One region of the Mesorhizobium sp. M0410 genome, then DNA from elsewhere that is predicted to be linked to it. Evidence: predicted binding sites of a transcription regulator. Region 1 holds the regulator's gene; each other region holds the start of a gene.
The links. Region 1 encodes LexA, which represses DNA repair genes until DNA is damaged. Its sites were predicted from a motif close to TGTTCNNNNTGTGTTCNG; they were not measured.

Region 1 (10,602 bases):
TTCAAGGCGGTCGCGCTCTATCGCGGCGAAGATCGCACCATCGACTACCTGACCTTGCCGAAATCGCTTGTCGAGCCGATAGAAGCGCCGTCCGACAGCGTGCTTTCGGCCTATTTCGAGGACAACAAGAAAACCTACGCCGCGCCCGAATACCGCAAGTTCTCCTATGTCAGGCTCGAGCCGGAAGACATCATGGATTTGAGCGCGGTGACCGACCAACAGGTCAGCGACGACTACAACAAGAACAAGGCGCGCTACACCACGCCGGAGATGCGCACCATCGAGCAGCTTGTATTCAAGACGCCTGATGCCGCAAAGGCGGCGCTCGATTCGCTCAGGACCGGCGCGACTTTCGACAAGATCGTCGCCGCCGAGGGCAAGACCCCGGCCGACACGCTGCTCGGCACGCTGGCCAAGGACAAGATCGCCGACAAGGCGGTCGCCGACGCCGTCTTCAAGCTCAACGTCAATGAGGTCAGCCCGGTCGTACAAGGCGCATTTGGTCCCGTTCTGCTGCGCGTCACCGAGATCAAGCCGGAAGTGGTGAAGCCGCTGGCCGAAGTATCCGAGCAGATACGCAAGGACCTGGCACTGGGCGAGGCAAGCCGCATCTTGCTGGACGTGCACGACAATTACGAGGATACGCGCGCCTCGGGCAGTTCGCTCGCCGAGGCAGCCGCCAAATTGAAGCTGAAGGTCGTCACCATCGACGCCATCGACCGCACCGGCCAACGGCCGGATGGAAGCATCGTCAAAGACCTGCCGGAATCGCCGGCGCTCATCAAGGCGGTGTTCGAATCCGAACCCGGAACCGACAATGAAGGTCTCACCACCGCCGATAACGGCTTCGTCTTCTACGACGTGAGCGCGATCACGCCGGCCCGTGACCGCACATTGGACGAAGTCCGCCAGAAGGTCGTGGCCGACTGGACCGCGGCGGAGACCACCAAACGGCTCACCGCAAAAGCGCAAGAGCTCGAGAAGCGTCTCAAGGCCGGCGCGACGCTCGAGGTGATCGCCGGTGAGCTCAAGCTCGAAAAACAGACCAAGCGCGGCGTCAAGCGCGATGCTGACGACGTCGATTTCGGCAAGGAAGGGGCCGCCGCGATGTTCGGCGTCGGCGAAGGCGGCACCGGGCTGATCCCCTCGCCCACGGGCGACGGACAGATCTTGTTCAAGGTTGCCGAGGTATTCGAGCCCGCCGGGGCCGACGCCAGCTCAGTACCCCAGGACGCACAGAAATCCTTCACATCCGGCATGTCCGACGACCTGCTCGACCAGTTGGTAGCGCAGTTGCAGACGCAATATGACGTCCGCATCGATCAGACGGCCGTAACCCAAGCCCTGGCCAGATGAGCGCACTGAAGATCCACATCGCCAAGGTCGCCGCCGGCAGCGCTCTTTCTTTCGAGGAGGCGCGCGAGGCCTTCGACATTATCATGTCGGGCGATGCTACTCCGGGCCAGATAGGCGGCTTCCTGATGGCATTGCGCGTGCGCGGCGAGACCGTCAGCGAGATCGCCGGCGCCGTCGCCACCATGCGCGCCAAGATGCTGCGCGTCGAAGCCCCCGAGGGCGCCATCGACATTGTCGGCACCGGCGGCGACAATTCGCACAGCGTCAACATTTCGACCGCATCCGCCTTCGTCATCGCCGGCAGCGGCGTGCCCGTCGCCAAGCACGGCAATCGCGGACTGTCCTCGCTGACCGGCGCCGCCGATGTGCTGATCGCATTGGGCGTCAAAATCGACATCCCTCCGGAGACGATCGGCCGCTGCATTCACGAGGCCGGCGTTGGCTTCATGTTCGCGCCGGCGCATCACCCGGCGATGAAGCATGTCGGCCCGACCCGGGTCGAGCTCGGCACCCGGACCATCTTCAACCTGCTGGGCCCGCTTTCCAATCCGGCCAGTGTCAGACGGCAAATGGTCGGCGTGTTCCTGCCCGAATGGATCATGCCGGTGGCAGAAACGTTGAAGGAGCTTGGCGCCGACCACGCCTGGGTCGTCCATGGCGACGGCTATGACGAGATCACCACCACCGGCGAAACGCAGGTCGCCGAATTGGCCGGCGGCGAGATACGCAGCTTTGTGCTGACCCCGGAAGCAGTCGGGCTGACGCGTCACACCAAGGACGAGTTGCGCGGCGGCGACGCCGCCCACAACGCCCAGGCACTGCGCGACATGCTGGGCGGCGCCGCTGGCGCCTTTCGCGATACGGTGCTGATGAATGCCGGCGCCGGGCTGGTGGTGGCCGGCAAGGCGACGACGCTTGCCGACGGCATGGTAACGGCGGCGCAGGCCATCGACAGCGGCCGCGCGCTGAAAGTGCTCGACAGGCTGGTCGAGATTTCGAACGGTTAAAACCATGTCCGACATCCTGCGCAAGATCGAGGCTTACAAGCGCGACGAGATCGCGGCGGCCAAGGCACGCGTGCCATTGGCCGAGATCAAGGCACGGGCGACGGATGCCGACGCGCCGCGCGGCTTTCTTTCCGCCCTTGAGACTAGGCGCAAATCCGGCGGGTTCGCGCTGATTGCCGAAATCAAGAAAGCTAGCCCATCCAAAGGCCTGATCCGCGCCGATTTCGATCCGCCGGCGCTGGCCAAGGCCTATGCGAAAGGCGGTGCCGCCTGCCTTTCGGTGCTGACCGACACACCCTCTTTCCAAGGCGCGCCCGAATTCCTCACCGCTGCGCGCGCTGCCGTCGAGTTGCCTACCTTACGCAAGGATTTCCTGTTCGACCCCTATCAGGTCTACGAGGCCAGGGCATGGGGCGCCGATGCCATCCTGATCATTATGGCCAGCGTCGACGACGCGTTGGCAAGAGAACTCGAAGCGATAGCTTTCGGGCTCGGCATGGACGCGCTGGTCGAAGTGCATGACGAGGCGGAAATGGAACGTGCGCTGCGGCTGTCGTCGCGGCTGATCGGCATCAACAACCGCAATCTCCGGACCTTCGAAACCAGCCTCGAGACCTCGGAACGGCTGGTAGCGATGGTACCGAGCGGCCGCCTTCTAGTCAGTGAGAGCGGGATCTTTTCGCATGACGATTGCCGCCGGCTGGAGCGGAGCGGCATCGCTACTTTCCTGGTCGGCGAGAGCCTGATGCGTCAACAGGACGTGGCCGCGGCAACGCGCCTGCTGTTGACGGGCAAGGCGCCGGCAGAGGCGATCTGAGATGGCGGCCGCCCTCACCCATCTTGGCGCGCAGGGCGAAGCCAACATGGTCGATGTCGGCGACAAGGCTGAGACGGTGCGCACGGCAGTCGCGGAAGGTTTTGTCGCGATGCGGCCCGAGACGCTGGACATGATCCTCGCCGGCGACGCCAAGAAGGGCGACGTGCTGGGCACCGCGCGCATTGCCGGCATCATGGCGGCCAAGAAGACGCATGAACTGATCCCGCTCTGCCATCCGCTGCTGCTGACCAGGATATCTGTCGACATCGAGCCGGACGTCGCACTGCCCGGCCTGAAGGTGACGGCATTGACCCGCGTCACCGGCAAAACCGGCGTTGAGATGGAGGCCCTGAGCGCCGTCTCGGTCGCTTGCCTGACCATCTACGACATGGCCAAGGCGGTCGACCGCGCAATGGTCATCTCCGGCATCAGGCTGGTTGAAAAGACCGGCGGCAAATCCGGCGACTACAAGATCACCGGGGCCACCGAGGCAGGCCGCTAATGGCGCTGGTCCCAGTTGCCGAGGCGCTCGAGCGCCTGCTGGACGGAGCAGTTGCACTGCCGGGCGAACGCGTCGCGCTGCTGGATGCCGCCGACCGCGTGCTGGCGGAGCCGGTTGTGGCGCTCCGCACCCAGCCGCCGTTCAACGCCTCCGCCATGGACGGCTATGCCGTGCGGGCGGCCGACATCGCGTCCCTACCGGCAAGGCTTTCGGTGATCGGCATGGCGCCGGCCGGACGCGGCTTTGCCGGAACGGTGCAGCAGCGGCAGGCCGTGCGCATCTTTACCGGCGCGCCGCTTCCCGAAGGCACCGACACTATCGTTATCCAGGAGAACGTCCGCGACCTCGGCGGCGGCAGCGTCGAAGTGACAGAGCCGACGGTGCAGGGGCGCAACATCCGCCGCCTTGGGCTCGATTTCGCCAAGGGCGATGTCCTGCTGCCCAAAGGCCGCCTGCTCGATTCGGCCGCCTTGTCGCTGGCGGCATCGGCCAATCACCCCGAGGTCGGCGTGGTCAAACGGCCGCTGGTCGCCATCATCGCCACCGGCGACGAATTGCTGCCGCCGGGCAGCGAGCTTGGCCCCGACCAGATCATCTCCTCTAACGCCTATGGTGTCGCTGCCGCCGCACAGTCGGTCGGTGCGCGGGCGCTCGACCTCGGTATCGCGCCGGACCGCAGGGAGGCGATCGCGGCATTGGTTGAAAAGGCCGTGAAGGCTGGCGCGAACGTCATCGTCACACTGGGCGGTGCCTCGGTCGGCGACCACGACTTCGTCCATGACGTGCTGACCGGGCAAGGCATGACGCTCGATTTCTGGAAGATCGCCATGCGACCGGGCAAGCCGCTGATGTTCGGGTGGCTGGGCGACATTCGCTGCATCGGCTTGCCCGGCAACCCCGTGGCGAGCCTGGTCTGCGCTCAGCTCTTCCTGAAGCCGCTGCTGGCGCGCCTCGGCGGCCGCGCCTTTCAGCAGGATATCCGTCGGGCACGGCTCGGTGCTGCCATGCCGGCCAACGATCTCAGGCAAGATTATGTGCGGGCTGTTGTCACAGACGACGCCGGTGCGCTGGTGGCGACGCCGTTCGGCATCCAGGATTCCTCGATGCTGAAAATGCTGGCCGATGCCAACGGGCTGATCGTCCGCGCGCCGTTCGCGCCTGCTGCGGCGGCGGGCTCCCCCTGCGACGTGCTGATGCTACGCTGAACCTGCCTCACTCCGAGGTCAAGGTCCGGGTCAGCGGATGGTCTGGATCGGCCAAACCGTCGATGATGTTGAAATGATGCCGGTCGGGCTCGACTACGGAGCTGGTCGCGGCACCCAGGCCGATCCAGATGTTGGCCAGCAACGCGCTCTGGCGCAGGAATTCGGCGCGCTCGCCGCCGCCGGCCCAGCAGGTCAGGCGGGCCTTTTCCATCGGGCGCAGCAGCACCGGACTTTCGGCCTGCGCCTCGGCCTCATCGATCGCCAGCGTCTCGTTCATGCCGGTGCGCATGATCGGGCGCAAATCATGCACCCCCGAGATCGACACCACGTGACGAACGCGCCGGACCACTTCGGGCGCCAGCGGCGTCGTCCTCGTAACCATCCGGCTAACAAGATGGCCGCCGGCCGAGTGCCCGGTCAGCATCAGCGGCCCTGCGACCATCGCCGCCGCCTTGCCTATCGCCGCGCCGACTTCCTTGACGATGCTGCCAATGCGTATCTGCGGACAGAGCGTGTAGGACGGCATGGCAACTGCATAGCCGCGATCAACAGCGCCCGCGGCAAGATGTGACCAGAAACTCTTGTCGAATGCCATCCAGTAGCCGCCATGGACGAACACCACGACCCCCTTCGGCTTGGTGGCCGGCAGGAAAAGATCGAGCCGGTTGCGTGGGTTGTCGCCATAGGCCAGGTCGAGCCGCGCCCTGCCCTCGGTCAAAAGCGCGTCGCGGAAAACCTGCGCGGGCTCGACCCAGGCCGCCGGCCAGCGATCGCTGCCGGCTATGTTGGCGCCGTTGGCATAGGCGTTGTCCCAATCGGCAATGTGACGTTCGAACACCCTGCGCCCTCCCTGGCAATATGGCCTTGCAACCTGGCCGCGAGCATCGCGCGGCGCGTCGTCGCCAGCCTCACGATTCCAGCTCTCGCATCGATCTCAAGTGACAGCCGCCTTGATGGCGAAGCGCGCATCCTTCCACGCACCGGTGCGCAGGATGTCCTCAAGCACTTCGACGGCCTGCCAGACATCGGCATAGCCGACATAGAGCGGGGTGAAGCCGAAGCGCATGGTCGATGGCGCGCGAAAATCGCCGATCACGCCACGTTCGATCAGCGCGCGCATGATCTGGTAGCCATGCTCATGCATGAATGAAATCTGGCTGCCGCGTTTTTCCCCATCGCGCGTGCTTTCGAGCGTGAGGCCGTAAGTGCCGCACTTTGCCTCGACAAGCTCGATGAACAGATCGGCCAGTGCGATGCTCTTCTTGCGCACCGCCGTCATGTCGACATCGTCCCAGATGTCGAGCGCGCCCTTCAGCGTGCGCATCGAAAGGATCGGCTGGGTGCCGCACAGAAACCGGCGGATGCCGGTGCCGGCCGCATAGCCTGGCTCGAAGGAGAAGGGCCGTGCATGGCCCCACCAGCCGGTGAGCGGCTGCTGAATGTCGGCAAGATGCCGCTCAGCCGCATAGATGAAGGCAGGCGCGCCCGGGCCGCCATTCAGATATTTATAGGTGCAGCCAACGGCAAAATCGGCGTTGGCTTTGTCGAGCTCGACTGGCATCGCGCCGGCGGTGTGGCAGAGATCCCAGACGATCATCGCCCCGGCTTCCTGGGCCCTGCGCGTCAGCGCCGGCATGTCGCGCAGTTCGCCCGATTTGTAGTTGACGTGGTTGACCAGCACCACGGCGGTGCGATCGTCGATCAGCTCCTCGATGGTCGGCGCGTCGACCGCCGAGAGGCGCAGCAGCGCATCTTTTCGCGTCGAAACCACACCCTCAGCCATGTAGAGGTCTGTCGGAAAACTATCGCCCTCGGCGACGATGACCTGCCGCTCCGGTCGCATGGCCATGGCGGCGTGCAGCAGCTTGTAGATGTTGACCGACGTCGTATCGCAGACCACCGTCTGGCCGACCGCGGCACCGATCAGGCGCCCTAGCTGGTCGCCAAGTTCAAGCGGCATGTTGAACCAGCCGGCCGTGTTCCATGCGCGGATGACATCATGCGACCATTCTTCGGTCGCGGCCTTGTACAATTCATCGAAAGCGGCACGTGAAGCAGCTCCTAGCGAATTGCCGTCGAGATAGATCACTCCTTGCGGCAAGACAAAGCGGTCGCGCATCGCGCCCAGCGGATCCGCGGCATCCATCGCCTTTACGGCCACGAGATCGGGAATTCCCGTCATGATTTGCCTGCTCCCCCAAAAAATCCAACGCAACGCCGGACACGCATCAACTGTTCTTCTGTTCTTCCATTACCTGGTTGCGCGTGCAAGGCTCCACCGGCGAGAAGCAGCCTGACCAGGCGGTGGAAACCTGGAGTTAGCCCGAGGTTGGCGTTTTGAGTTCGTTTCGTTCACGGCGCATTGACCAAACCGCACAGTCGATAGGGGTTCACTTCCGTGCCCTTTGCCGACCGACGGCCGATGCCAGTACCGCCTTCTAGGAGGCCAGAACGGCGCAAATGAAAGCAGAATCAATGCGATGAGGCTCGCGGCGGCGAAAATACGGTACGCCGGTAGGGGACGTCGTTTGTTTCCCGAGCCTTAACGCATTCATTAAACTTTAAACAGTTGCGGAACACAACTGGAACAGATAGTGTCTGTTCTGGGTTTGTTTTCTGATTCTGTTGGGGGTCGCTATGCTGACACGCAAACAACACGAACTGCTTATGTTCATCCACGAAAGGTTGAAGGAAAGCGGTATCCCACCGTCCTTCGACGAGATGAAGGAAGCGCTCGACCTGGCTTCCAAATCCGGAATCCACCGACTGATTACGGCGCTGGAGGAGCGCGGCTTCATTCGCCGTTTGCCCAACCGGGCCCGTGCACTGGAGGTGCTACGCCTGCCTGACTCGATCGCCCCCGGCCTCAATGCGGCACGCAAGTTCTCGCCGAGTGTCATCCAGGGCAGTCTTGGGCAAGGTGCCCCTCGGCAGGGCAAGCCGACATCGTCGCGCGTCCCTGCAGCCGGCAATGACGACGATGTCGTCGCCGCCGTTTCGATCCCGGTGATGGGCCGCATCGCCGCCGGTGTGCCGATCGATGCTATCCAGCACCAGACGCATTCGATTTCGGTGCCGCCGGATATGATCATGGGCGGCGAGCATTATGCGCTCGAGGTCAAAGGCGATTCGATGATCGAGGCTGGCATTTTCGACGGCGACACGGTGATCATCCGCAATGCCGATACGGCGAGCCCCGGTGAGATCGTGGTGGCCCTGGTCGACGAGGAGGAAGCGACACTGAAGCGGTTCCGCCGCAAGGGCGCCTCGATCGCCCTGGAGGCCGCCAATCCGGCCTACGAGACGCGCATCTTTGGACCAGACAGGGTCAAGGTGCAGGGCAAGCTCGTTGGGCTGATCCGCCGCTACTGAGTTGCGCCCTTGGTGCCGGCTTTTGGATTGTCGGCCCGGTATGGCGGCAGGCCGCGCGCCGCGCGTGAAAATTTCCGCTGCACGTGCCAGGGCCGGTATGATTTTTCGACGGCGAAGCGGATTTCGGCGCGTGTTGCCGCTTGTGGATCGAAATAGACGGCCGCACTTCCTGCGCGCGCCAGTTGCCGTTTTGTGACGACGAGGACCAGCCGGTCGTAGTAGCAGGGATTATGGGCGGTGGCGTCGTCGATGACGATCAAGCTGGCGAAGGCGCAGGCTGGCCGTGCGGTATCGCGATCCTTGGCTTGCGCAATGATCGCGCCGGATGGATGCCTGGCGAGGCAGAGACCGTCCGTGCAAATGAACGGCATGCCCGGCGGTAGGTCGGCCGGATCGGCAATGTCGAATTGCGGATCGTTCTTTCCAGGTGTTTCCGGCGCGACGATAGCCTCTGATGTGAGCGCGCGTTTCCAGTTGTCGATGGTGAACTCATTCGGGCGTGCCCGGTTGACCGCGAGCTCACCGCTGCCGATCGGCAGCGCGACCAGCCGTGCGTCCTCCGAGATCAATACGTCGGGTACGCGTGTCTGCGTTGTCGTCAGCAAGCCGGCGAGCGCAAAAGGAAGTGCCGCCAGCCGCAACCAGGTCGTCGCCATGCTGGCAATGACGAGGGCGATCGTCACCAGAAGGACGGATCTCAGCGAAATCAGCCCGACCGCATCGATCGGCGAGCGCTCCGAGATCCACCCGGACAGGGCGATCATCGCCGTCAGCCCCTTGCCCATCACGTATAGGAAAGGCCCATCCGCGCCGAACGGCATCGCCAGCGCACTGAGGACGGCGAAGGGCATGACGACCAGTGAGACGATGGGCATGATGGCCAGATTGGCGAACAGGCTGAGCGGCGCCACGCGCTGGAAATGCCATATGGCGAAAAGCGCCGTGGCGCTCCCTGCAATGATCGAGGTCATCGCCAGGCCGCCCATGCCCAGCAGGACCTTTCGCGTGGCGAGGCGTAGCGGCGACCGCCGCGGCGGCGGCGTGGTGGCCCTGCCGGCGCGGTAGTCGGACCAGCCGGCATAGGCGCCGACAAGGGCCGCCGTCGCGGCGAAGGACATCTGGAAGCTCGGACCGACCACCTCGTGTGGCGACACCAGAATGACCGCGATGGCCGAGATCGCCAGGTTGCGCATGGTGAGCGCGGCCCGGTCGAACAGCACGGCGATAAGCATCACCGCCAGCATGATGAAGCTGCGTTCGGCCGCTACCACAATGCCGGAAAAGACGAGGTAGGCCGCAATCGAAAAAAGCGCGGCGGCCGCGGCATATTTCTTGACCGGCCGTCGCGATGAGAAATCGGGAAACAGCGCAAAGGCGCCGCGTAGCAGCGCCATGATGGTGCCGGCGACCAACGCCATATGCAGCCCCGAGATAGAGATGATGTGATAAATGCCTGTACGCCGCATCGCTTCGTTGATCTCCTCGGGAATGCCTGCGCGCACGCCGACGATCAGCGCAGCAGCAATCTCGCCCTCGGCGCCGCCGATGCGGCTGCGGATATGGTCGGCGATGGATTCGCGCGCGTCTTCGATCGCGGAAGAAAGCCGCGCGGCAAGCGGCATGCTGCTCGACGACACGACTTTCGGATTGCCGAGAAAAAAGCCGCTGCCGCCGATACCGGCGAAATAGCTGTCGAAGGAGAAATCATAGCTGTCGGGCCGCACCGGGCCGGTCGGCGGCAGCAGCCGCACATAGCCGGTGATCTCGGAACCGGCGGCCAGCTCATCCGGTATCTTCATCGCCGAAACGCGGACCCGTTCCGGCATGTAGCGCAGCGTCGGCCTGGCGGTTGAGATCACATCGATTGTCAGCCGGATGCGGCCGCTAGCCATGGGTTCGTACGATACGACGCGACCCGTCAGCCGCGTCGAGATTTCAGAACCGAGCACATGCGTCCCGACACGCCAGGTCTCGAACTTGGCGGCAAGCACGCCAAGCACGCAGAACAACGCCACCATGAAGCACAGGCGGGCTCTGGGCCAAGAGCGCGAGACGACGGCACAAAGGGCCGCGAGGAGCACGAGTGCGATCGGCTGTGGAAAGGCCGGCTCCACCGCCATCGCGAAATACACGACCACCCCGCATGCGAGGAACACCGGCACCAGCAGGAAGGCGATGCCACGGTCGAGTTCCAGGCCGGCCGCCGAGGTTACGCTGTTGCGGATACGGGACGGTGACGAGAGGCGGAAACGCCTGGGCAGGCGTACGATGGGCTCGCCCGCGGGCACGAGAACCGTTGCTGGGTCGCTGGCCGGCAGCGACGGAGCATCGAAGCGCGGAGCG
Region 2 (10,602 bases), on a different contig from region 1:
GGCCAATCTGGACGACCTGGCCGCCTATGTCAGGCAGATTCTGCCGCTCGGCTTCGAGAGCATCCAGCCGTTTTTCTGGCAGACGCTGGGCGGCAAGGACATTCCGCGGCTGTCAGGCGAGATCCGCGAGGCGATCGGCGATGCCGATGTCGTCGTCTCGTCGATCGGCGTGTTCGGCAATCCGCTGGAGAGCGGCGAAGTCGATCGCGGCGTCCTCCAGGCCTGGGAAACGATCATCGACAACGCGCATCTGTTCGGCACCAACTTGGTCAGCGGCTTCACCGGCCGCATCCGCGGCAAGCCGCTGCCCGACAGCCTGCCGCGTTTCCGCGAGGTCTGGGGGAAGCTGGCAAAGCGGGCCGCCGACAAGGGCGTGCGCATCGCCTTCGAGAACTGCGCCATGGACGGCAACTGGGCCAGCGGCGACTGGAACATCGCCCACAATCCGGACGCCTGGGAGCTGATGTTCAACGAATTGCCGGACGACAATCTCGGCCTGGAGTGGGAGCCCTGCCACCAACTGGTCTATCTGATCGACCCGATCCCGCAGATCCGCAAATGGGCGCCGCGTATCTTCCACGTCCACGGCAAGGACGCGACGGTGCGCTGGGACGTGATCCGCGAACATGGCGTGTTCGGTCGCCTGCCGTTCGTGCAGATGCGCACCCCTGGCTTCGGCGATAGCGACTGGACGCGGGTGATCAGCGAGCTGCGGCTGGCCGGCTACAAGGGCGCCATCGACATCGAGGGCTGGCACGACCCGGTCTACCGCGGCGATCTCGAGATCACCGGCCAGGCGCAGGCACTGGATTATCTCCAACAATGCCGGGGAGGCGCGAGCTACCTGCCGAACCCGGTGTGAGGCTAATGCATGTCGCGCAAAAGTGCCCAGCGGTTTTGCGATAACGACATGCATAAAAACAGGACAAGCCGGCGGGAGGTGCCGGCCAGCGAAAGATTGCGGCGCAATGCCGAAGCGATCGTCAAAACCCCTCGGCTAGCGAGGGAACAAAGGGAGGATAAGTGCATGAGCATTACGATGAGAAGGACAGTTCTGCGCTCGACCGTCGCGGCGGCCGCGATGGCGCTCGCCGCCGCGCTCTCGACCCTGCCGGCGCAGGCGCTCGATGCCCAGTGGTGTAAGGATGTCCATATCCGTTTCTTCGTCGGCGGCGCCGAGGGCGATGCCTTCGGCACCATCGTCTATAATGGCGCCAAGCAGGCGGCGGCCGATCTCGGGCCGAAGGTCGACTACATCTTTTCCCAGTGGGATGTCGAGAAGATGGTGCAGCAATTGCGCGAGGCTGTCGCGGTCAAGCCCCAAGGCATCGCCATGATGGGCCACCCCGGCGACGCCGCGATCATGCCGCTGGCCGAACAGGCGCACAAGGACGGCATCAAGATGATGTACCAGAACGTGCCGGTGCCGACGGTCACGGCGGCGTTCGGCGGCGGCTATGTCGGTGCCCAGCAGGAGCAGCAGGGCCGCGCGCTTGGCGCCGAGGCGGTCAAGCTGGCCGGGCTCAAGGCCGGCGACAAGGCAATCATGATCGGCCCGTTCGAGAACGAGAGCCGCGGCGCGCGAGAACGCGGCACTGTCGCTGCCCTCAAGGAAGCGGGCGTCGAGGTCATACAGCTCTCCTCGCCACCGAGCGGCGAATGGGCTTCCGACCCAAATCTGGCCCTTCCGGTGATCACCGCGGCACTGCTCAACAATCCCGACGTCAAGGCGGTTGGCTATCCCGGCGGACAGATGCTGGGCAACGTCCCGACTTACATGCAGGCGGCGGGCAGGAAGCCGAGCGATATCTTCAACTTCGGCTTCGACACCAGCCCGCAGATCGTCGAGGGCTTCAAGGGCGGCTGGGTGCAGCTGACGGCCGACCAGCAGCCGTTCCTGCAAGGCTATCTGCCGATCCTCAGCCTCTGCCAGCAGGTTGTGCTGGGTCTCGCACCGATGAATGTCGACACCGGCGCCGGCTTCGTCACGCCGCAGAATTACGAGATCGTCGCCGAGCTCGCCAAGCAGGCGCTGCGCTGACCTCCCAAGCCGCCGGCCGGGATCAAGCCCGGCCGGCGGGCCCGCCGGCGAAAAGGCCGGCACGCGACAATCAAGCGAGGATCGCCATGGCCGAACGCATCATCGAACTGCGCGACATCAGCAAGTCCTACGGCCAGGTCTATGCGCTGGGCGGGGTCAATCTCAGCGTCGATCGCGGCGAGGTGGTCGGCCTGATCGGCGACAACGGCGCCGGCAAGTCGACGCTGATCAAGATCCTGTCCGGCGTGGTCAAACCGACCAGCGGCGAGATTCTCGTCCGCGGCAAACCGGTGACCGGATGGAGCCCTGCGCGCTCGCGCGACGCCGGCATCGAGACGGTGTTCCAGGACCGGGCGCTCGCCGTGCAGCAGACAATCGTGCGCAACATCTTCATGGGCCGCGAACTCACCGGCTGGCTTGGCTGGCTGAAGGTCAACAAGGAGATCGCGGAGGCGAGCCGGCTGATGCGCGAGATCGGCTTCACCTCGAAAGTGTTCACGCCACAGTCGATCGTCGGCCAGCTCTCGGGCGGCGAACGCCAGGGCGTGGCGATCGCGCGGGCCATCTATAAGAAGGCGGAGCTGATAGTCCTCGACGAACCGACGACCGCGCTATCGCTGACCGAGACCGCCAAGGTCTTCCACTTCGTGCGCCAGGTGCGGGCGAGCGGGCGCTCGATCCTGTTCATCGGCCACAATATCCACCACGTCTTCGATATCGCCGATCGCTTCGTGGTGCTGGATCGCGGCAAGGTCGCGCTCACCGCCGACCGCAGCGAGGTCAAATCGGCCGACGACCTGATCAATTTCATGGAAGACGTCGCCCACCCCAGCGGATTGCCGGGGTTGCACGACGCGGGCGATGCGGGGAGGGCGGCACGATGAGCAAGACCATGGAACCCGATCTGCAGAGCCCCCTCGGCGGCACGCATGGCGAAACCGCCGGGAAAGAGTGGAGACACCCGTCCGACAACTGGCTGCGCGGGTTCATCCTCGACAACCGCGCCTCGCTCGGCACGCTTGCCGTGTTCATCGTCATGATGGCGGTGTTCATGATCGCCAACCCGATCGTGTTCACCACCTGGTATCTCTACAGTTCCGTGCTGACCACGCTGCCGGTGGCGCTGTTCGTAGTTGTGCCGCTGGTCTTCGTCGTCACCTGTGGTGAGATCGACCTGTCGTTTCCGGCGACAATGGGCTTTGCCTCCTGGGTGTTTGCGCTGGTCGTGCAGGCCGGCTACGACCCGTTCCTCGGCATCGCCGCCGCAATGGTCACCGGCATGCTGCTCGGCTTCCTGGTCGGCTCCCTGGTCGTCTATGGCGGGTTGTCGTCGCTGATCGCCACGCTCGGCATGAATTTCCTGCTGCGCGGCCTGATCCAGATCATCAACGAGGGCAGGTCGACGGCACTGACCGGCCTTGCCGACAGCTGGGCCTACAAGATCTTCTCCAGCCAGCTTTATGGCATTCCGGTGCAGATCTTCTGGGCCGTCGGCTTCGTCGTGCTGTCGGCGCTGCTCTACAACCGCCACCGCTTCGGCGCGCAGGTCAAGGTGGTCGGCGACAATCCAGACAGCGCCCAGCAGATGGGTATCGACGTCAAGCGCGTGCGCGTAAAAGTGTTCGTCTTCGTCGGCATCGGCGCTGCGATCGCCGGCACGTTTTCGGTGATGATCAACTTCACCTGGTGGCCGACGGCGGGGGACGGATACCTGCTGCCGGTGCTGGCATCGGTGTTCGTCGGCGGCACGCCGACCTGGGGTGGCATCGGCACGGTCGTCGGCGGCGCGATCGGCGCGGTCACGGTCTCTTTCATCCAGACCGGCGTCGTCGCGGCTGGACTGAGCGGCTTCTACGTCCAGTTCTTCAACGGGCTGATCATCATCCTGTCGCTGCTCGGCCATAAGTGGAACCAGGCGCGGTATCGGTGACCGGCGGCCTCACACTCCCGTGACAAATCCGTCCAGTACGCGTTTCTGGCCGGCTTTGTCGAAGTCGATGGTCAGCTTGTTGCCTTCGATGGCCGAGATGTTGCCGTTGCCGAATTTCTGGTGGAAGACGCGGTCGCCGACGCTGAAGGGGGACGGCGTGTCGGCGACGGATTTGGCGACCAGCTCGCCGTCGATGGTGCGGCCCTTGACCGAGGTGCGGCCGGCGCCGTAGCCGGAGTCGGTTTCGCCATAGCCGATGCGCTCGACTTGATGGCCGGAGCGCGTGCCCCAATTGCGGTCGGTGGCTTCGGTGCGGTTGGCTTGAGCGCGCTGCCAGCCCGGCGTCGCATAGGTGCTGGAGAAAGCGCCGGATTTTTCGGCGCCGTTATTGCCGCCGATGTTGTCGAAGCGCGATGCCCCATAAGGGTTCTGCCTGCCTGCACCTTGGCCGCCACGACCGGAGGCGAACGAGCCGCCACCATAGGCATTGCCGTAGCCGCCATAGGAGTTGCCGCTCTCGGAAACTTCGACATGGGCTTCCGGCAGCTCGTCAAGGAAGCGCGACGGGATGGTCGATTGCCAGAGGCCGTGGATGCGGCGGTTGGAGACGAACCAGATGTGCAGGTTCTTCTTGGCGCGGGTCAGGCCGACATAGGCGAGGCGGCGTTCCTCCTCCAGCCCTGAGCGGCCGCCCTCGTCGAGGGAACGTTGGTGCGGGAACAGGCCTTCTTCCCAGCCGGGCAGGAAGACGGTTTCGAATTCGAGGCCCTTGGCCGAATGCAGCGTCATGATGTTGACGGCGTCGAGCTCGGCGTTCTGCTCGGCGTCCATCACCAGCGCGACATGTTCGAGGAAAGAGCGCAGCGATTCATACTCCTCCATGGAGCGGATCAGTTCTTTTAAGTTCTCGAGCCGACCGGGCGCTTCAACCGAGCGGTCGTTCTTCCACATGTCGGTGTAGCCGCTCTCCTCCAGTATGGTCTCGGCGAGCTCGGTGTGCGGCGTGGTTTCCAGCGCCTTCTGCCAGCGCTCGAAATTGGCCGACACCTCGCGCAGTGCCGCGCGCGGCTTCGGCTTCAGCTCGTCGCTCTCGGCAAGTTTTGCCGCCGCCTCCAGCATCGGGATGCGCAGCGCGCGTGCGGTATCATGGATCTGGCGGATGGTGGCCTCGCCCAAGCCGCGCTTCGGCACGTTGACGATGCGCTCGAAAGCGAGGTCGTCGGCGCCTTGCGCGACGACCCGGAAGAAGGCCAGCGCATCGCGGATCTCGAGCCGCTCATAAAAGCGCGGGCCGCCGATGACGCGATAGTTGAGGCCGAGCGTGACGAAGCGGTCCTCGAATTCGCGCATCTGGAAGGAGGCGCGGACGAGAATCGCCATATCGTTCAAATTGTGCTTCTGGCGCTGGTAGGCCTCGATCGTCTCGCCGACGGCGCGGGCCTCCTCCTCGGAATCCCACGCGGCGTGGACATGCACCTTCTCGTCGTCCTCGGCGATCTTTTCGGTGAACAGCGTCTTGCCGAAACGGCCCTCATTGTGGGCGATGAGGTGGGAGGCGGTGCCCAGGATGTGCGCGGTCGAGCGGTAGTTGCGCTCCAGCCTGATGATGGTGGCGCCGGGAAAATCCTTGTCGAAGCGCAGGATGTTGTCGACCTCGGCGCCGCGCCAGCCATAGATCGACTGGTCGTCGTCGCCGACGCAGCAGATATTTACGGTGGACAGGCGCGGGCTTCCCTCCCCCTTGAGGGGAGGGTGGCCGGGCGAAGCCCGGTCGGGTGGGGTCCGTGCGGCAGTACTCGACCTACCGGCGGCAGTGCTCGACGCCCTAGCGGTGCCTTCTGCGGCAACCCCCTCCGCCCGCTTCGCGGGCACCTCCCCCTCAAGGGGGGAGGATTGCGGCCGCTGCGCCAGCAGCCGCAGCCACATGTATTGCGCGGTGTTGGTGTCCTGATACTCGTCAACGAGGATGTAGCGGAAGCGCTTGTGGTATTCCTTCAGCACGTCCGGATTGGCGCGGAAGATGCGGATCGGGTGGCACAATAGATCGCCGAAGTCGCAAGCGTTCAGCGTTTGCAGCCGCTCCTGATAGGCTTTGTAGAGCTCGCGGCCCTTGCCGTTGGCGAAGGCACGGGCATCGCCCTCGGGGATGTCGGCGGGACCGAGGCCCTTGTTCTTCCAGCCGTCGATCATCTGAGCGAACTGCTTGGCCGGCCAGCGCTTGTCGTCCAGCCCTTCGGCCTGGATCAGCTGCTTGATCAGGCGCACCACGTCGTCGGTGTCGAGAATGGTGAAGTCGGATTTGAGCCCGGCCAGCTCGGCGTGTCGGCGCAGCAGCTTCACTCCGATCGAGTGGAAAGTGCCGAGCCATGGCATGCCCTCGACATTGCCTTCGCCGATCAACAGGCCGATGCGCTGCTTCATCTCGCGCGCCGCCTTGTTGGTGAAGGTGACGGCGAGGATCTGCGAAGGGAAGGCTTTGCCGGTGGCAAGGATGTGGGCGATGCGGGTGGTGAGCACCCGCGTCTTGCCGGTGCCCGCGCCGGCAAGCACCAGCACCGGGCCTTCGGTGGTTTCCACCGCCAGCCGCTGCTCGGGGTTGAGGCCGTTGAGATAATCGGGCGCGTTGTTCTGGTTGCTGCGGGCAGCCATGGCGCGCGCGGCAATGCCCGACGGGGCCACGGGCCGCGCGTTCGGTTCGTCAAAAAAGGGCATGTCTTCCGAAAAGCCGGACATCTCTCCCCGAATGTAGTGATTCGGCAGCGAAAGGCCAGAAGCGTCTCCGTTTTGTTCTCTGTCCAGTCGGTAGACTCACAAATCTGAATGGGTCTGCTAACCAAAACGCCGGGCATGCGATGGGCCGGCGCCGCAAAACGCCGAGCTTGCTTGACAGGGGAGGCGGGCCGGAGAAAGTTGTGCTCGGGGCAGGAGCGCAATGCCGGGTTGCCCATGGACGCGTCGCGGAGCGCACCAGTCGAAGGAGCACCGTCTTGGCTGTGGTCATCACCTCCCTGATCCTTTTCCTCATCGGCCTGGCGCTTGGCGGCGGCGGTATCTGGCTCGTGACGCTGGGCGGCAGCTGGTATTACGTCATCGCCGGTCTAGCTTTCCTTGTCGCGGCCTGGCTGCTCTACAGGCGCAGATCCACCGCGCTGTGGCTCTACGCGGCGATCGTGCTCGGCACGCTCGCCTGGGCGGTCTGGGAGATCGGCTTCGACTGGTGGGAGCTCGGCCCGCGCGGCGGCATCATCGTGCTTGTCGCGCTATGGCTGTTGACGCCATGGGCGCGGCGCGGGCTTACCGGTCCCGACGGACGCGCGCCGCTTATCCTCGCCGTGCTGGCATCGCTCGGCGTCGCCGGCTATTCGATGACGACCGATCCGAAGGATATTGCCGGCCAACTCAACACCGACAAGGTGACGCCGACGGCCGATCTCGGCGGCAATGTGCCGCCCGGCGAATGGCACTATTACGGCCGTACGCCCTATGGCCAGCGCTATTCGCCGCTCGACCAGATCACCCCGGAAAACGTCGCCAATCTGCAGCCGGCCTGGACCTATCAAACCGGCGACGTGAAAGGGCCCGACGACATCGGCGAGACGACCTATCAGGTGACGCCGCTGAAGATTGCCGACACGCTCTACATCTGCACGCCGCATAATTTCGCCATCGCCATCGATGCCGCAAGCGGCAAGGAGAAATGGCGCTTCGATCCACAGATCAAGCTCAACAAGGACCGCCAGCACCAGACCTGCCGCGGCGTGTCCTATTATGCCGACGCCAAGATCGCCGCCGGCCAGCCCTGCGCCACACGCATCTACCTGCCGACGTCCGACGCTCGGCTGATCGCCCTCGATGCGGCGAATGGCCAGGTCTGCCCCACATTTGCCGAGGGTGGCACGCTGAACCTGCTAGCCAACATGCCATATCCGAAGCCGGGCTATTATTATTCGACCTCGGCGCCGCTGATCGTCGCCAACAAGATCATCGTCGGTGGCGCGGTCAACGACAATTATTCGACGCAGGAGCCGTCCGGTGTCATCCGTGCCTACGATGCCGACACAGGCGCGCTGTTGTGGAACTGGGATTCCGGCAATCCGGACCAGACGACGCCGCTGCCGCCGGGCCAGACCTACACCAACAACTCGCCCAACATGTGGTCGACGGCAAGCGCCGACGAAAAGCTCGGCCTGCTTTATGTGCCGCTCGGCAACAAGACGCCGGACCAGCTCGGCGCCGGGCGCAGCGCCAATGACGAGAAATTCTCCTCGTCGATCACCGCGCTCGATCTCAACAGCGGACAGTTGCGCTGGGTACGGCAGACCGTGCATCACGACCTCTGGGACATGGACGTGCCGGCGCAGCCGACGCTGGTCGATATCACCACGGAAAATGGCGTGGTGCCGGCGCTGGTCGGGCCGACCAAGCAGGGCGACCTCTATGTGCTCGACCGGCGCAGCGGCGAGCCGATCGTTCCGGTCAAGGAAGTGCCAGCACCCGGCGGCGCGATCGAGGGCGACCATACCTCGCCGACGCAGCCGTTCTCGGACCTGAGCTTCAGTCCGAAACCGCTGACCGGCGCCGACATGTGGGGCATTACCATGTTCGACCAGCTGGCCTGCCGGATCGAGCTTCGCAAGTTGCGCTATGAGGGCCGCTATACCCCGCCATCGCTGCAGGGCTCGCTGATCTACCCCGGAAATTTCGGCACCTTCAACTGGGGCGGTGTGGCAGTCGATCCGGTCCGGCAGGTGATGTTCGGCATGCCGACATACCTGGCGTTCATCTCCAAACTGGTGCCGCGCGCCGACGTGCCGCCGCCCGGTGACACCAAGGGCAGCGAACAAGGCCTGAACCGCAATGAGGGTGCGCCTTACGCAGTGATATTGAAGCCGTTCCTGTCGCCGCTCGGCATTCCCTGCCAGGCGCCGCCCTGGGGCTATGTGGCGGGTGCCGACCTTCGGACCGGCAAGATCGTCTACAAGCATCGCAACGGCACCGTCTACGACATGACGCCGCTGCCGCTGCCGTTCAAGGTCGGCGTGCCCGGCATTGGCGGGCCGATGATCACTGCCGGCGGCGTCGCCTTCCTTGGTGCGGCGGTCGACGACTATGTGCGCGCCTATGACCTGACGACCGGCAAACAGCTCTGGCAGGCGCGGCTGCCTGCCGGCGGGCAGTCGACACCCATGACCTACACGGTAGCCGACGGACGCCAGTTCGTCGTCATCGTTGCCGGCGGCCACGGCTCGGTCGGCACCAAGCCGGGCGATTATGTGATGGCCTATACGCTGCCGAAATAGAGAAGTTCCTTCAGAGCCCGAGATGCCCTTTCAGGTCGGGTACCGATGCAAGGACCTCATTGGTCAGCTGCGGGCCGGCTGCTGCCTCGGCCTGCTGGACCAGCATCGTGCCGGCCTGGCTGATCTGTGCGAGCGTAAGGCCTGATGCCTTGAGTATGGCGACGCCGTTGATCAGCGCGCCGGTCTTTTCGCCGAGAGCGCCGCCGAGCGCGCCCTCCAGCGAGGACAGGAGGCCACCACCGGAAGCCGCGCCGGGAGCCATGACATCATATTGCTTGGCCAGGGCGTCGGCTCCCGGGATTTTGGCAAAGAAGCTGGACAGGGTCGTGCCCTCCGCCTCGTGTTCAAGCACCGAGAAAATCGTGCCGGCGATCTTTTCCGTCAAAGCCTGGTTGAGACCGGATTTCTGGGAGACGGTGTTGATGATGTCCTGAACGTCCATGATCTTTCCTCAGGCCTTGGTGTTTGCGGGCGGGTGCCGGTTGACGCGGATCTTGATCAACGATCGTTTGAAGGCGGGGAAGGCAGTGAACCGCAGCGCCAGCAAAGCCATGGCGGCGAGGGCGAACCCACTTGCCAGAAGCGGGGAGAGAAAGGTCATGGGCGTATTCCTTCGTCGTCAATCACGCATTCTTTTCCCGCCAAATGGCCATTCTCGTTCGCCAGATGGCCCGAATGAGGCATAGCCCGGTAACTTCTTTTTACATCGTGGTGCATGCATTTAGCATTGCCACAAAGGACCAAAATTTAACGACAGTGCGGCGCCGGGCATCACGGTCGTCGTGCAGGGCTTTTGGCAGCCTCACTCAGCCGTGACTGGACCAGGCAAGCTTCGGCTCTATGTTGCCGCGGGGGCCCACGAGGAGCGCGCCATGACAACACCTGCCGGACCCACTGCCGCCAAGCCTGTCATTACCCAGGCGATGATCGATGCCTATGACGAATATACGCATCTGACGCTCGACCGGCGGCGCTTCATGGAGCAATTGACCAGGCTTGCCGGATCGGGTGCGGCAGCTGCCGCAATCGCGCCGCTGCTGGCGGCGAACTCGGCCCAGGCGGCAATCGTGGCGGAAGACGATCCGCGTGTGAAAGGCGAGGACATCAGCTATCCCGGCAGCGGCGGCGAGATGAAGGGCTATCTGGTCAGGCCGGCGGACCAGACCGGCAAGCTTGGTACCGTCATCGTCGTGCATGAGAACAGGGGTCTCAACCCGCATATTCGCGACGTGGCGCGGCGCGTTGCGCTAGAAGGGTTCGTGGCGCTTGCGCCGGACTTCATGACACCGCTCGGCGGCACGCCGGACGACGAAAACAGGGCACGTGACCTG
Region 3 (10,602 bases), on a different contig from region 1:
GGACGGGACATGATGATGATTGCGACATTCCATGCCGATTTTCGGTCCTGCCAAATCGTTGCTGCTCGGATCGCTGCCGAACGCCCGCTTCTGGGTCATTTCGGGACCTTCGTGGGTTCTCGTCGAACCGGTGTTTCCTGCCGGCCAGTGGGTTGGTCGGGCGGCCGGCATCGCCCTGGTCGCCTGGGGCGGCGCAACGCTTTGGTCTGACGACCAGGGCTGCCTCGAATGTCGCATTTGCAGGAAACGATCCCTCCTGACGCAAAGTGCATCGCACCGCCCAGCCAGGCCGGCTCACAACGCGTCGGGGCGGACCGGCGGTGACGTCAAGCTTACGCAGGCATTCAGGCGTCGAGGAACTTTGAATCTTGGCGTCCGTTTATCCGAATGTCGGGTATGAAGGGCTCCGCCAATGAATGTCAGCGATGAAAGGACTGTATCGCTTTGGGCGGCAACCGAAGTCGCGCCTGAGGCGGTTCCGCTCGAGCGGAGTGAACAGGTCGATGTCGTGGTCGTCGGATCTGGCATTGCCGGACTGTCGGTCGCCTACCAACTGGCCGTCGCCGGGCAAAAGGTGGCGGTGCTCGATCGCGGCCGGATCGGAAGCGGCATGACGGCACGCACCACCGCGCATCTGTCGTCGATCTGCGACGACTATTTTTCGGAACTGATCAAATTGCGCGGCGAGGAACTGGCGCGGATTTACTACCAAAGCCAGTCGGCGGCTATCGACCGTGTCCAATCGATCCAGGAAGCAGAGGGTATCGCGTGTGATTTCCGCCGCCTCGACGGCTTTCTGTTTCCGGCGTCAGGCAGAAGGGAATCCGTCATCGAGCGCGAACTGGGCGCCGCTCTGAAGATTGGTGTCGACGTCGAGAAAACCGCAGGCGTGTCGTTTGCAGGCTTTTCGGATACGCCCGTCCTTCGCTACGCCAATCAGGCGACATTTCACCCCCTCGAATATCTCCGCGGGCTGGCTGCGGGCATTCGCGCGCGCGGCGGCATGCTTTATGCGCAGACCATCGTCGACAAGGTCGCGGAGACCGACGGCGGCGTCCGCGTAAGCACGGTCTCGGGCTTTACCGTGTCTGCCAGATCGGCCGTTGTCGCCACTAATTCGCCGATCAACGATCGGGTCGCGCTCCACACCAAGCAAGCGCCGTATCGGACCTACGCGATGTCGTTCGAGATCGCGCGCGACGTTTTGCCGGATGCACTCTATTGGGACACGCTGGATCCCTATCACTACGTTCGCCTGCAGCCTGGTGAAGGCAAAACCGACTTTCTGATCGTCGGTGGTGAGGACCACAAGACAGGGCAGGCCGACGATGCCGACAACCGCTTCGCGGCCCTGGCGGACTGGATCAAAAAATTGGTGCCCGATATCGGCGCGGAAACCAATCGATGGTCCGGGCAGGTGATGGAGACCGTCGACTATGCCGGGTTCATCGGCCGCAATCCCGGCAACCGGCATGTCTTCGTGGTCACCGGCGATTCCGGTCAGGGCATCACCCATGGGGTTGTTGCCGGCCAATTGGTTTCCGACCTGATCCTGAAGGGGGAAAGCCCTTGGCGGGAACTTTACGAACCCTCCCGCAAGACGGTACGGGCGATCGGCGACTATTTGGCGGAGAATGCGACAGCGATCAGGAGTTTTGCCGAGTATGTCGCGCCTGGCGAAATCGATTCCGCCGATAAGCTGCGGCCGGGAGAGGGCGCCATCGTGCGCGAAGGGCTTACCAAAGTCGCGGCTTTTCGCGATGAGGACGGCACGCTCCACAAGCGCTCGGCCGCATGCACCCATGTCGGCTGCCACGTCCATTGGAACTCATTGGAACGCTGCTGGGACTGCCCCTGCCACGGCTCGCATTTTGCCGTCGACGGCACGGCTTTGAACGGGCCGGCCGTATCGCCCCTGGCTCCTGTCGGATAATTTTTTTTTCGCCCCCGCCGCGCAACTCACAATTCCTTCTCGGCCAGCTCCCGAAATGCGTCGGGAACCGACCGCTGTAGTCCGAGCGCGACCGAGGCGTAGCCGACCGCCTCCCAGCCGAAGCGGTCGCGGATCTTGTCGATGGCGCGATCCGCGATCCAGCGCGCCGCGTCCTTCCGGGTGCCGGGGCGGCGGCGGTCGTCGAGCCCGAGCGGCAGCTCCAGTTGCAGCCCGGCATGCTGCTCCAGATGCGATACGGCGATCGCCAGCAGCGAGATGGTCTTTTCGTGCGGATGGTCGATGAGCACCTTGCGCACCAGCGCCTCGGCGATTTCGGCCAGCATGGCGGTTGCCGAAATCGGCTGGTCGAGCGTGACCGAGCGCGTCACCGAGCGCAAATCGGCAAAGCGGACACGAACCGTCACCGTGCGGCCGGGCCGGGATTTCGCACGCAACCTGGTGGCGACCCTGTCGGCCAGATGCAGCAAAGCGGGGACGAAGACCTGCTCGTCGGCCGGTTTTCGGCCGAGCGCCGATTGCGCGCCGGCCGAGCGCGCCCGGCGCTGCGTCTCAAGCTTGCGCGGATCGCGGTTCCACGCCAGCGCATTCAGTTTCTCTCCCGCCGCCGGCCCGAGCAGGCGCTCCAGCGCGCCACTGTTGGTCTTCGCCAACTCGCCGATGGTGTTGACGCCGATACCGGCCAGCCGCTCCCTGGTGACGGGGCCGACGCCCCACATCAGCTCGACCGGCAGCTCATGGAGGAATTCCAGCTCGTGGCGCGGATCGACCACCACGAGCCCGTCGGGCTTGGCCACTTGTGAGGCGATCTTGGCCAGATGCTTGGTGCGGGCCACTCCGACCGAGATCGGCAGGCCGAGCTCGGCCCGCACGCGGCGGCGTATCTTGCCGGCGATCTCGGCCGGCGAGCCGAACAAATGGGTGCAGCCGGCGACGTCGGCAAAGGCCTCGTCGATCGAAATCCGCTCGACCACCGGCGTGAAATCGCCGAGCACCTTGATTGCCGCATCGCCCAGCCGCTGATAGTCCTTGAAATGGCCGCCGACGAAAATGAGTTGCGGGCAGAGTTCCCGCGCCCGCCGTCCCGGCATGCCGCCGCGCACGCCGAACGCCTTGGCCTCATAGGATGCGGCAAGCACTACCCCGCCGCCGACGGCAATCGGCTTGCCGCGCAAGGCCGGGTCGAGCAATTGTTCGACCGAGGCATAGAAGGCATCCAGATCCGCGTGGAGGATGTTGGCTTCCATCCGGCCCGTTCGCTCGCGGCGGCTCGAACGCCGCATTGTCTCGCGTTATGATAGGAACATAAAGAGAACATTGCGGGTGAATTGTCAAGCAGCGCGGAGGCCGCCGCCGCAACCTACAGCGCCATCTTGTAGCCGAGATGACTGGCGGTGAAACCGAGGCGCTCGTAAAAATCGTGCGCCTCCCGTCGACCTTTGTCCGTGGTGAGTTGGACGAAGTTGCAATTGCGCGAACGGCACGTTTCAATCGCCCATTCGACCATCAGTTTGCCGACGCCGCGCGAGCGCCATTGCCGGGCGACGCGAACGCCTTCGATCTGGCCGCGCCAGGCACCCTTCCTGGAGATACCCGGAAGGAAGGTGAGTTGCAGGGTCCCGACCACTTGCCCGGCCTCGACAGCCACGGCCAGCAACTGGTTGGGATCGGCATCGATTGCGCTGAAGGCATCGAGATAGGATGGCGCAAGCGGCGTGGATAGGTCTTCCCGGTCTGCGCCGAGCACATCGTCGGCAAGCATTGCAACGATCGCCGGCAGGTCGGGCGCCTGCGCGCGACGGAATTCGATCTCGCTCATCGCGCGAAGACATACGGTGCGACGTCGGCGATCGCAATATCCGTTTTGACTTGCAAGGGAAGGCCCGCGCCTTCAGGTGATCTCGAACGCCCAGAGGCGGTGGCCGTAGCGGCGGAAGAAGCGGGCGAAGAGGCGCTGCTGTCTGGCACGGGCGAGGTCGGCGGCGCGCCTTTCCTGCCGCCAGCGCGGCATGTTGCGGAACATCGCCAGGAAGCGGGCGGCGTCCTCGAGTGCCTCCTCGGCTGTCTGCGCCGGGCGGATCGCCGCCAGGAACAGAACGCGGCTCGGCTTCATCTGGTCAATCGCCACCTTGCGCTGGCGATGGCCCTGGCGTGCCTTGCGGATGCCGTCCTGGCGGATGGCCGCGAAAGCGGCAAGCATGGCCGGGCTGTCGCCGCTATAGCCGCAGGCATGGGCGAACTGGGCTGGGTTCATCGTCGCTCCCTTGCTGCCGGCCGGCCGCGGTTCCGTGGCTCGCGCCGATTCCAGCCCGCATGAGATATAAGCATAACTCAAATAATTGAACAAGTGAAACTTTCACGTTGATGTAAGCGGAACCGACTCGACTCCGCTCCAAAAACCGATAATGATGTGAACAAAGCAGGAACAACGATGGGGTGGCCATGGCATTGGCGGGCAAGGAAGCGACGATCGCCGATGTCGTCTCGATTGCCGTCGAGTGCATCGATTGCGGCCGCAACAGGTGGTGGAAGCCGGCCGAGCTCAAGCGGCATGGGGTGAGGCCGGAGACGCCGCTATCAGCGCTTTCGGGGCGCCTCATCTGCAAGGCCTGCCGTGCCGATGGCCTGCCGGGCGCCGCCGTTTCGATCCAGGCCGCCTTCATCGACGACCGGCAACGGGTGCGCGCCGAGGCGCGCCTGCTCAACGGTCGAGAGCCGGAGCAGTCGAGGCGGGCTTGAGGGGGGAACTTCCTTCTCCCCTTGTGGGAGAAGGTGGATCGGCGCGTAGCGCCGAGCCGGATGAGGGGTGCTGGAAGAAACTCGGCGTTAAAATATGGAACGATTTTAAAGCCTTACGTAGCGATCCGTCCGGCACCCCTCATCCGACCGAGCTTCGCTCGGCCACCTTCTCCCACAAGGGGAGAAGGGAAAACCCTCCTCAATACCCCAGCAGTTCCTTGAGCGGGATGACGCGGAAGACGTTTTTGATGGCGTAGCGGTTGAAGGTCAGCGTCTTGGGCGGATTGTACTGCTCGACGATCAACTCGGCGGCGGTGCGCTTGACCAGCTTCTTGATGAAGGCCTTGCCGTTTTGCTCGTTCTCTTCGGGCAGCGTCTCGATCACCACATGGTCGCCGGGCACGGCGTCGCGGCCGCCGCAATAGATCATCTCGCCGGGCTCGTAGCGCGGCACCATCGAATCGCTCAGCACGTGCAGCGCAAACACATTGCGCAGATGCCGGATCCCCGGCGGCCGCTGGACATAGCCGGCCGGTTGGCCGTTGAAGGTGAAGTCGCCATCGTCGCCGCCGACGGCGGTGCCGAGAAGCTGGATGTCCATCGGTCCGGCGGGCAGGGGGCCGGGATCGGTGACGATCTCGGCATCGGCGACCGGTCCAGCATCTTCGAGGAAGACGACCTCGCCCTTGCCGAGCGCCACCGGATCGACGCGCAGGAAAGCGGCGGTCTTCAAAAGGTTCTCGGTCTTGGGCAGGTTGCGCCCGGTCTCCCAATTGCCGACGGCAGCGACGTCGGTGTCGTTGTGCTCGGCAATGTGACGCATCACCAGGCCGCGCTGCTTGCGCGCCCGGCGGATCGCCGCTCCGACCTTGATCGACAGTGCAGTTTTCGCCATGGCTCCCATCTGAGACATAAGATTCGGTTTCGTCTATGCAAGAATCGCTTGCATTATGATTTGAGTTATGCTCTTATGCGGGCATGCACAAGTCGCTTCACCAGCTTTCGGTCCTTAAATCCGCCGTTCAGCGCGCCGGCGGCGCTGGCCTGGAGGCGGTACCGCAAACGATCGCCAAGGCCATGCATGTGCCAACCGTTTCCCCTTCGTCGCGGCTGTCCTCCTCCCCGGCCGGGCCGATGCCCGAGGCTCGCGCCTCGGTTCCGGCAGCGCAAGCGGCCGGAACGGCCGGAGCCGTTCCCCTCACGGCTCCGGCCACGAATTACCCGTCGACCGGCAACGCGGGTGCCGCGGTTTCCTGGATCCGTACCGAAGACGGCACGGTCATCGCCTTCGACAAGCGGATGGGCAAGGCAGTCTCCGGCGCAACCAGGCAGGCGGCCGAGATGAAGCTCGATCGTAGCAGGCCACGCGAAGGCTGATCGGCTTTCCAGCCTGAGAGCCGGCGAAGCCGGCGCCACACACAACCACCCTTGCAGGGAATAAAACATCATGGCCGCCCGCTATTCCGCCTCTGAATTGGAACAAATCGAGAACTTATTGATGAGCGGGCTGTCGGCCGCGAAGATCGCCACCCGGTTGACCGCGCTGGGCGGCCGCCCGGCCTCGCGCGCGGCCATCATCGGCATCGTCCACCGCACCGCCCGTTTGCGCACCATCGGCCTTGCCAGATCCAAGGGCCGGTGTGGCGGACGCTCGGGCGGCCGGCTCGGAGATTCGGCGCCTGAGCCATCAAATGCCGCAAGCCAAGCGGAGGCCGATCCGAAGGCCGAGCCACGCTGCCGCCCCGCCAGGCTGTCGGCCAGGCTGGCGCCGCCGGCCTGGCAGCCGGGTCCGGCTCGGATCACCGGGTCCGATGGCGAGCGGCTCGAAATGCCGGCGCCGCGCCCGATCGCCGCCGGCGGCCGCCAGCCACATTTCGCCGCCATGCGCTTCATCGATTGCCTTTTCGACCGTTGCCGCGCGCCGCTCGACACGACGCTGCAGGAGGATGCCGAAAACGATGCCACCGGCAGTCGCCCCGGTTTGGACATGCTGTGCTGCGGGCTGCGCACAAAGCCTTCGAAAAGTTACTGCGCCTATCACGCGGCGCGCTTCCTGCGCACGCTGCCGGCCGAAACGATTTGAGCCCAGTGGATGACGGAAATTCGCCAGAGCCCGACGACAAAAAACCAGGAGGACCGAGCCGATGAGCAGCAAAATCGCCCAGAAGACCAAAGCCAGGCCGACGCGATTGCCGAAGGGCGAGGCCGAGCAGGTGCGCATCCGCAAGGAGATCGGCCATGATTTCGCGCTGAAAGACGACAGGTTCGGCCGCAAGCGGCTGGCCAAAGGAACACAGGAGGCGGCGCGCCTCTATGAGGTCTCCAATGACGGCCACACTGCGACCGGCGGCATCGTGCGGGTGCGCAATGTCGACCCGCTGAGCGGCCTCACCTCGCTGTCGCGCCAGCAGCGCGAGGCGGGGATGCGCTACCGCCAGGATTTCCGCAGTTCGTCGGAGGCAACCGCCAAGCCGATGGCTTGGGCCGAGCGTGTCGACGGCGGCCGCACCGGCAGCGGCGTCGCAGAACACATCCTGTCCGCCGGCCGCGACCATGCCGAGGCCACCAGGGCGCTTGTCCATTGGGAGATCGCCGGCATCGTGCAAAAGGTCTGCTGTGCCGACGCAACGGTCAAAAGCCTGGCCGAACAGGCGGGCGAACCGCGCGACGTGGTGGTGAAACTACTCAAGATCGGGCTCGACATATTGGCCGTGCATTACGGCATGATGCTGATGCGCAAGCCGAGATGAGGAGCCCCGCCGATCCGGCCGGCACTACCGGCCGGATCGATCCGTCAACGACGGCAGACACGGATTCTTTCGATGATCCGGTGGTGATGACGCCAGTGCCTGATGACTTCGGTATGGCAGCGCCGGTGGTACCGGTACCGGTAGCGCGGCGCGTAGTCCTCGTTATAGACATCATAGCGGTAACGGGGGACGTACTCATCGTCGTAATCGGAATACCGATGGTGGCGATAATAATAGTCGTCGTCATAGCCGTTGCCGATGCCGATCGTGACGCTGCCGCCGGCATTGGCCGGGCCAATCACGGAAGCCGCCGAGGCGATGGCGATCACCGAGGCAAGCAGGAGCTTCTTCATAGCTACCTCCTTCATTAACGTCCCTCTAATAGAAAAACCCGCGAGGGGCAGGCTCGTTCCACAAATTAGCAAGATGCCCCCAACTGAGAGCCCCAATTAGCGCCGCGTGGGCGAAAATGCCTCTGGCTGTGCGGCAGGGTGGCCGTCGACGCAAGCCTCGAGCTGGTTGTGGTCCGCGCCGTATGTATCCCGGTGTCCCGTCAAAACAGCGACAATCGGGCGGTGCCAGTCCCGTCACCTTGCCGATCTATTGGACATGCCCCAGTTCCAGCAAAACGAAAGCGGTCGCACCCAGCACAGCGAGGGCGTAGGCCGCATAAAGAACAAGCAGCATCACCTCAAAGTCCCGGACGAAACTAGCGGCAATCCTGGTCTCCCTAGGCTCCGCCTTCTCGATGCGGTCGGCTTCCAGCTGCTCCGTTGCCACGACGAGGCAGACTATCCTGTCGTTGTCGGCCGCCTGCAATATCCGTTCGGTCAAATCGACTGCAATCACTGGATCATCGGCCAACTGATCCCGCGATAGCCGGCTTTCAGTGACGGTCTGGATTTCACGCTTTCTCACGCACGCATAATTGCGTCGACTAAATTAGGTTCCACTGAAATACCTAGTAAAATACATAGATTGCGCCCACCCGATCGCGATGGGTGAGGCGTGAGCCCAACTGCGCGGAACCCCGCCTGAGGCCCGCATTTGTCGACCGTCGAGGCGAATCTCGATCCGCATCCTCCGATCAAAGGGCGCCGGCTTCTTCATAGGCTGCTACGGTGCGCCAGTGCTGGTAGGTTGCAATGCTAAAGCCGCCAAACCTTCATATCGCGAACGCAGCGCCGACGTCTTCGGTTCTGACCGGTTATGACGAAGATCGCATGCTTACTTATATCCGGCTGCTCGACGCTTCGGCGGAAGGGACCGATTGGCGTGAGGTCGCCCGCATCGTTCTGCATATTGATCCGGAGCGGGAGCCGGAGAGGGCTTTCCGGGCGTGGGCGACACATTTGGCGCGTGCACGATGGATGACCAGGAAGCGGAACGAACTGCGCCAATTGCGTGATGAGTGGTGGGGATGAGCACCATCTAGGAACTGCCGTCCCGGTCTGGCCGTTGAGAGAGAAGGCCAACATGGAAAAGCGACCAATGACTTCTTGGCGAGCCAATACTTTCGAGCTGTGCTGCCTTCTTGCAGTTCCGCTGTCGCTTATCCTTACCGTTTTACTGGCTGGTCTCATCCTTAGCTGACCTGGCGTGGGTTGCTCGCCAAGGGCTGGTCGGTCGTGATCCGACAAGATCCCGCACTGTTACTTCACAGCCGCCGCCATCACATTCGAAAACAGCGCCCGTTCCACCGCCGGCTCCAGCGTTTCGGCGAAGGGCGTTGCCAGGTGGTGGCGGTCGCGGAAGGCTAGTTTGCCGTCGATGAAGACGTGGCAGGTGGTCTGGTCGCAAAACCGGTCGGTCATGTCGATGTAAGTGGCGTTCGGCGTCGAGCGCACGATGTCGCGCTCGACTGTGGCGATGTCGTCGTTTGCCGCCATGATCCTCGGCGTGTCGCATGTCGCGGGCGTCTGGCCCCGCCACAGCGCGCGCGCCACGCATTTGTCGGCGTAGCTTGCATTGTAGGGAACGTCCCTGATGACCGCGACCTTGATGCCGGCCTGGCTGAAGGCCTGAAGCGTCCAGGTGAGGCCCGTCCGCCACTGCGCTTGCCAATCGGCGTGCTTCAACTCCTCGGGCGATTCCTTCATCACATTGCCGATCGAGAATTCCGAAATCACCACCAGTTGCGGGTGCAGCGCGATGATGTCCTTGACCGACTGCTCGCGCCACTGGTCGCATTCGGTGTAGTCGCGCTTCAGCCGCCAGTTCCAGGTCGTCACCCGCGAAGCCCGGCAGGAGGATTTGAGAAAGGTGACGACGCGAAAATTGTTCTTCTCGGCCGCCTTGATCAGCGGCGTCGACCAATGGTCGGCATGCGAGTCGCCGAACAGCACGACCGAGCGTTGGGCATCCTTGCGGCCGAACATGCAGGGCTTCGGCTTGACGGTCTCGAAATCGAGCACGCAGCCGCCATTGGTCGCGCGCACGGTGGAGAGTTGGGCGGCGCTGTCGGCGATGACGTGCTGTTCGGGGCTGAGATTGTGCTCGGCAAAGCGCGCATTGCCATAGGCCGCCACCACGCCGGCGCCGGTCAGCGCGACGGCGGGCACCAGCGCCCGCGCTGCTCCGGCCATCAGCCAGCCATTGCGGCGGATCGGGTTCTCGACGAAATGATAGGTGAACATCGACAGAAGCAGCGTCAGCGCCGCGCAGGCAAAGCGGTCCAGGATGGACAGGTTGGGAACCACCATTGCCGCGTAGACGATGACTGGCCAGTGCCAGAGATAGAGCGAATACGACAGCCGGCCCAGCCATTGCATGGGCGGCAGCGCCAGCACTGCGCTCGGCAGATTGCGGCCGCCGCTGCCGCTGAGCAGCAGCAGCACGGTGCCGGCGACAGGCGCCAGCGCATTCACCCCGGGAAACGGTGAGTCTTCGTCCAGCATCAGATAGGCCCAGGCAATCAGCACCAGACCGAGGCATGCCTGGAACGTGGCGAGCAGCGGCCGGTCGCGCCAGATCTTTGCCGGCGCCATGGTCGCGAGCCCGCCGGCGGCGAATTCCCAGGCCCTGAGCGGCGAGAAGTAGAAGGCCCAGGGCTGCGACACTTCCGTCAGCCAGGCGCAGGCGGCGAAGGAGGCTAGGCCGGCGAGGCCAATGACGATTATAGCGGTGCGCTTGCCCGGGCGCAGCCATGCGGCCATCAAAAGC

Region 2: a site for LexA is predicted at 6,746-6,763, ahead of NKI63_RS25960 (ATP-dependent helicase). Genes of this name have one in related genera too.
Region 3: a site for LexA is predicted at 3,251-3,268, ahead of dinB (DNA polymerase IV). Genes of this name have one in related genera too.

Annotation. Positions count from the first base shown of each region.
Region 1 is NZ_JAMYRN010000007.1:138,351-148,952, reverse strand. Features, by position in the region: gene NKI63_RS12245 (peptidyl-prolyl cis-trans isomerase) at 1-1,356, shown strand, start outside; gene trpD (anthranilate phosphoribosyltransferase) at 1,353-2,363, shown strand; gene trpC (indole-3-glycerol phosphate synthase TrpC) at 2,368-3,180, shown strand; gene moaC (cyclic pyranopterin monophosphate synthase MoaC) at 3,182-3,682, shown strand; gene NKI63_RS12225 (molybdopterin molybdotransferase MoeA) at 3,682-4,887, shown strand; gene NKI63_RS12220 (hormone-sensitive lipase) at 4,895-5,725, opposite strand; gene kynU (kynureninase) at 5,822-7,069, opposite strand; gene lexA (transcriptional repressor LexA) at 7,525-8,259, shown strand; gene NKI63_RS12205 (ComEC/Rec2 family competence protein) at 8,253-10,602, opposite strand, start outside.
Region 2 is NZ_JAMYRN010000024.1:58,240-68,841, reverse strand. Features, by position in the region: gene NKI63_RS25980 (sugar phosphate isomerase/epimerase family protein) at 1-862, shown strand, start outside; gene NKI63_RS25975 (substrate-binding domain-containing protein) at 1,028-2,041, shown strand; gene NKI63_RS25970 (ATP-binding cassette domain-containing protein) at 2,128-2,925, shown strand; gene NKI63_RS25965 (ABC transporter permease) at 2,922-3,971, shown strand; gene NKI63_RS25960 (ATP-dependent helicase) at 3,981-6,704, opposite strand; gene NKI63_RS25955 (glucose/quinate/shikimate family membrane-bound PQQ-dependent dehydrogenase) at 6,959-9,271, shown strand; gene NKI63_RS25950 (hypothetical protein) at 9,282-9,713, opposite strand; gene NKI63_RS25945 (hypothetical protein) at 9,723-9,872, opposite strand; gene NKI63_RS25940 (dienelactone hydrolase family protein) at 10,144-10,602, shown strand, end outside.
Region 3 is NZ_JAMYRN010000021.1:22,592-33,193, forward strand. Features, by position in the region: gene NKI63_RS24525 (FAD-dependent oxidoreductase) at 413-1,933, shown strand; gene dinB (DNA polymerase IV) at 1,960-3,198, opposite strand; gene NKI63_RS24535 (GNAT family N-acetyltransferase) at 3,312-3,770, opposite strand; gene NKI63_RS24540 (hypothetical protein) at 3,843-4,205, opposite strand; gene NKI63_RS24545 (hypothetical protein) at 4,394-4,690, shown strand; gene NKI63_RS24550 (XRE family transcriptional regulator) at 4,890-5,594, opposite strand; gene NKI63_RS24555 (hypothetical protein) at 5,669-6,067, shown strand; gene NKI63_RS24560 (GcrA cell cycle regulator) at 6,189-6,773, shown strand; gene NKI63_RS24565 (DUF6456 domain-containing protein) at 6,835-7,440, shown strand; gene NKI63_RS24570 (hypothetical protein) at 7,485-7,793, opposite strand; gene NKI63_RS24575 (hypothetical protein) at 8,041-8,358, opposite strand; gene NKI63_RS24580 (DUF2285 domain-containing protein) at 8,586-8,864, shown strand; gene NKI63_RS24585 (acyltransferase family protein) at 9,093-10,602, opposite strand, start outside.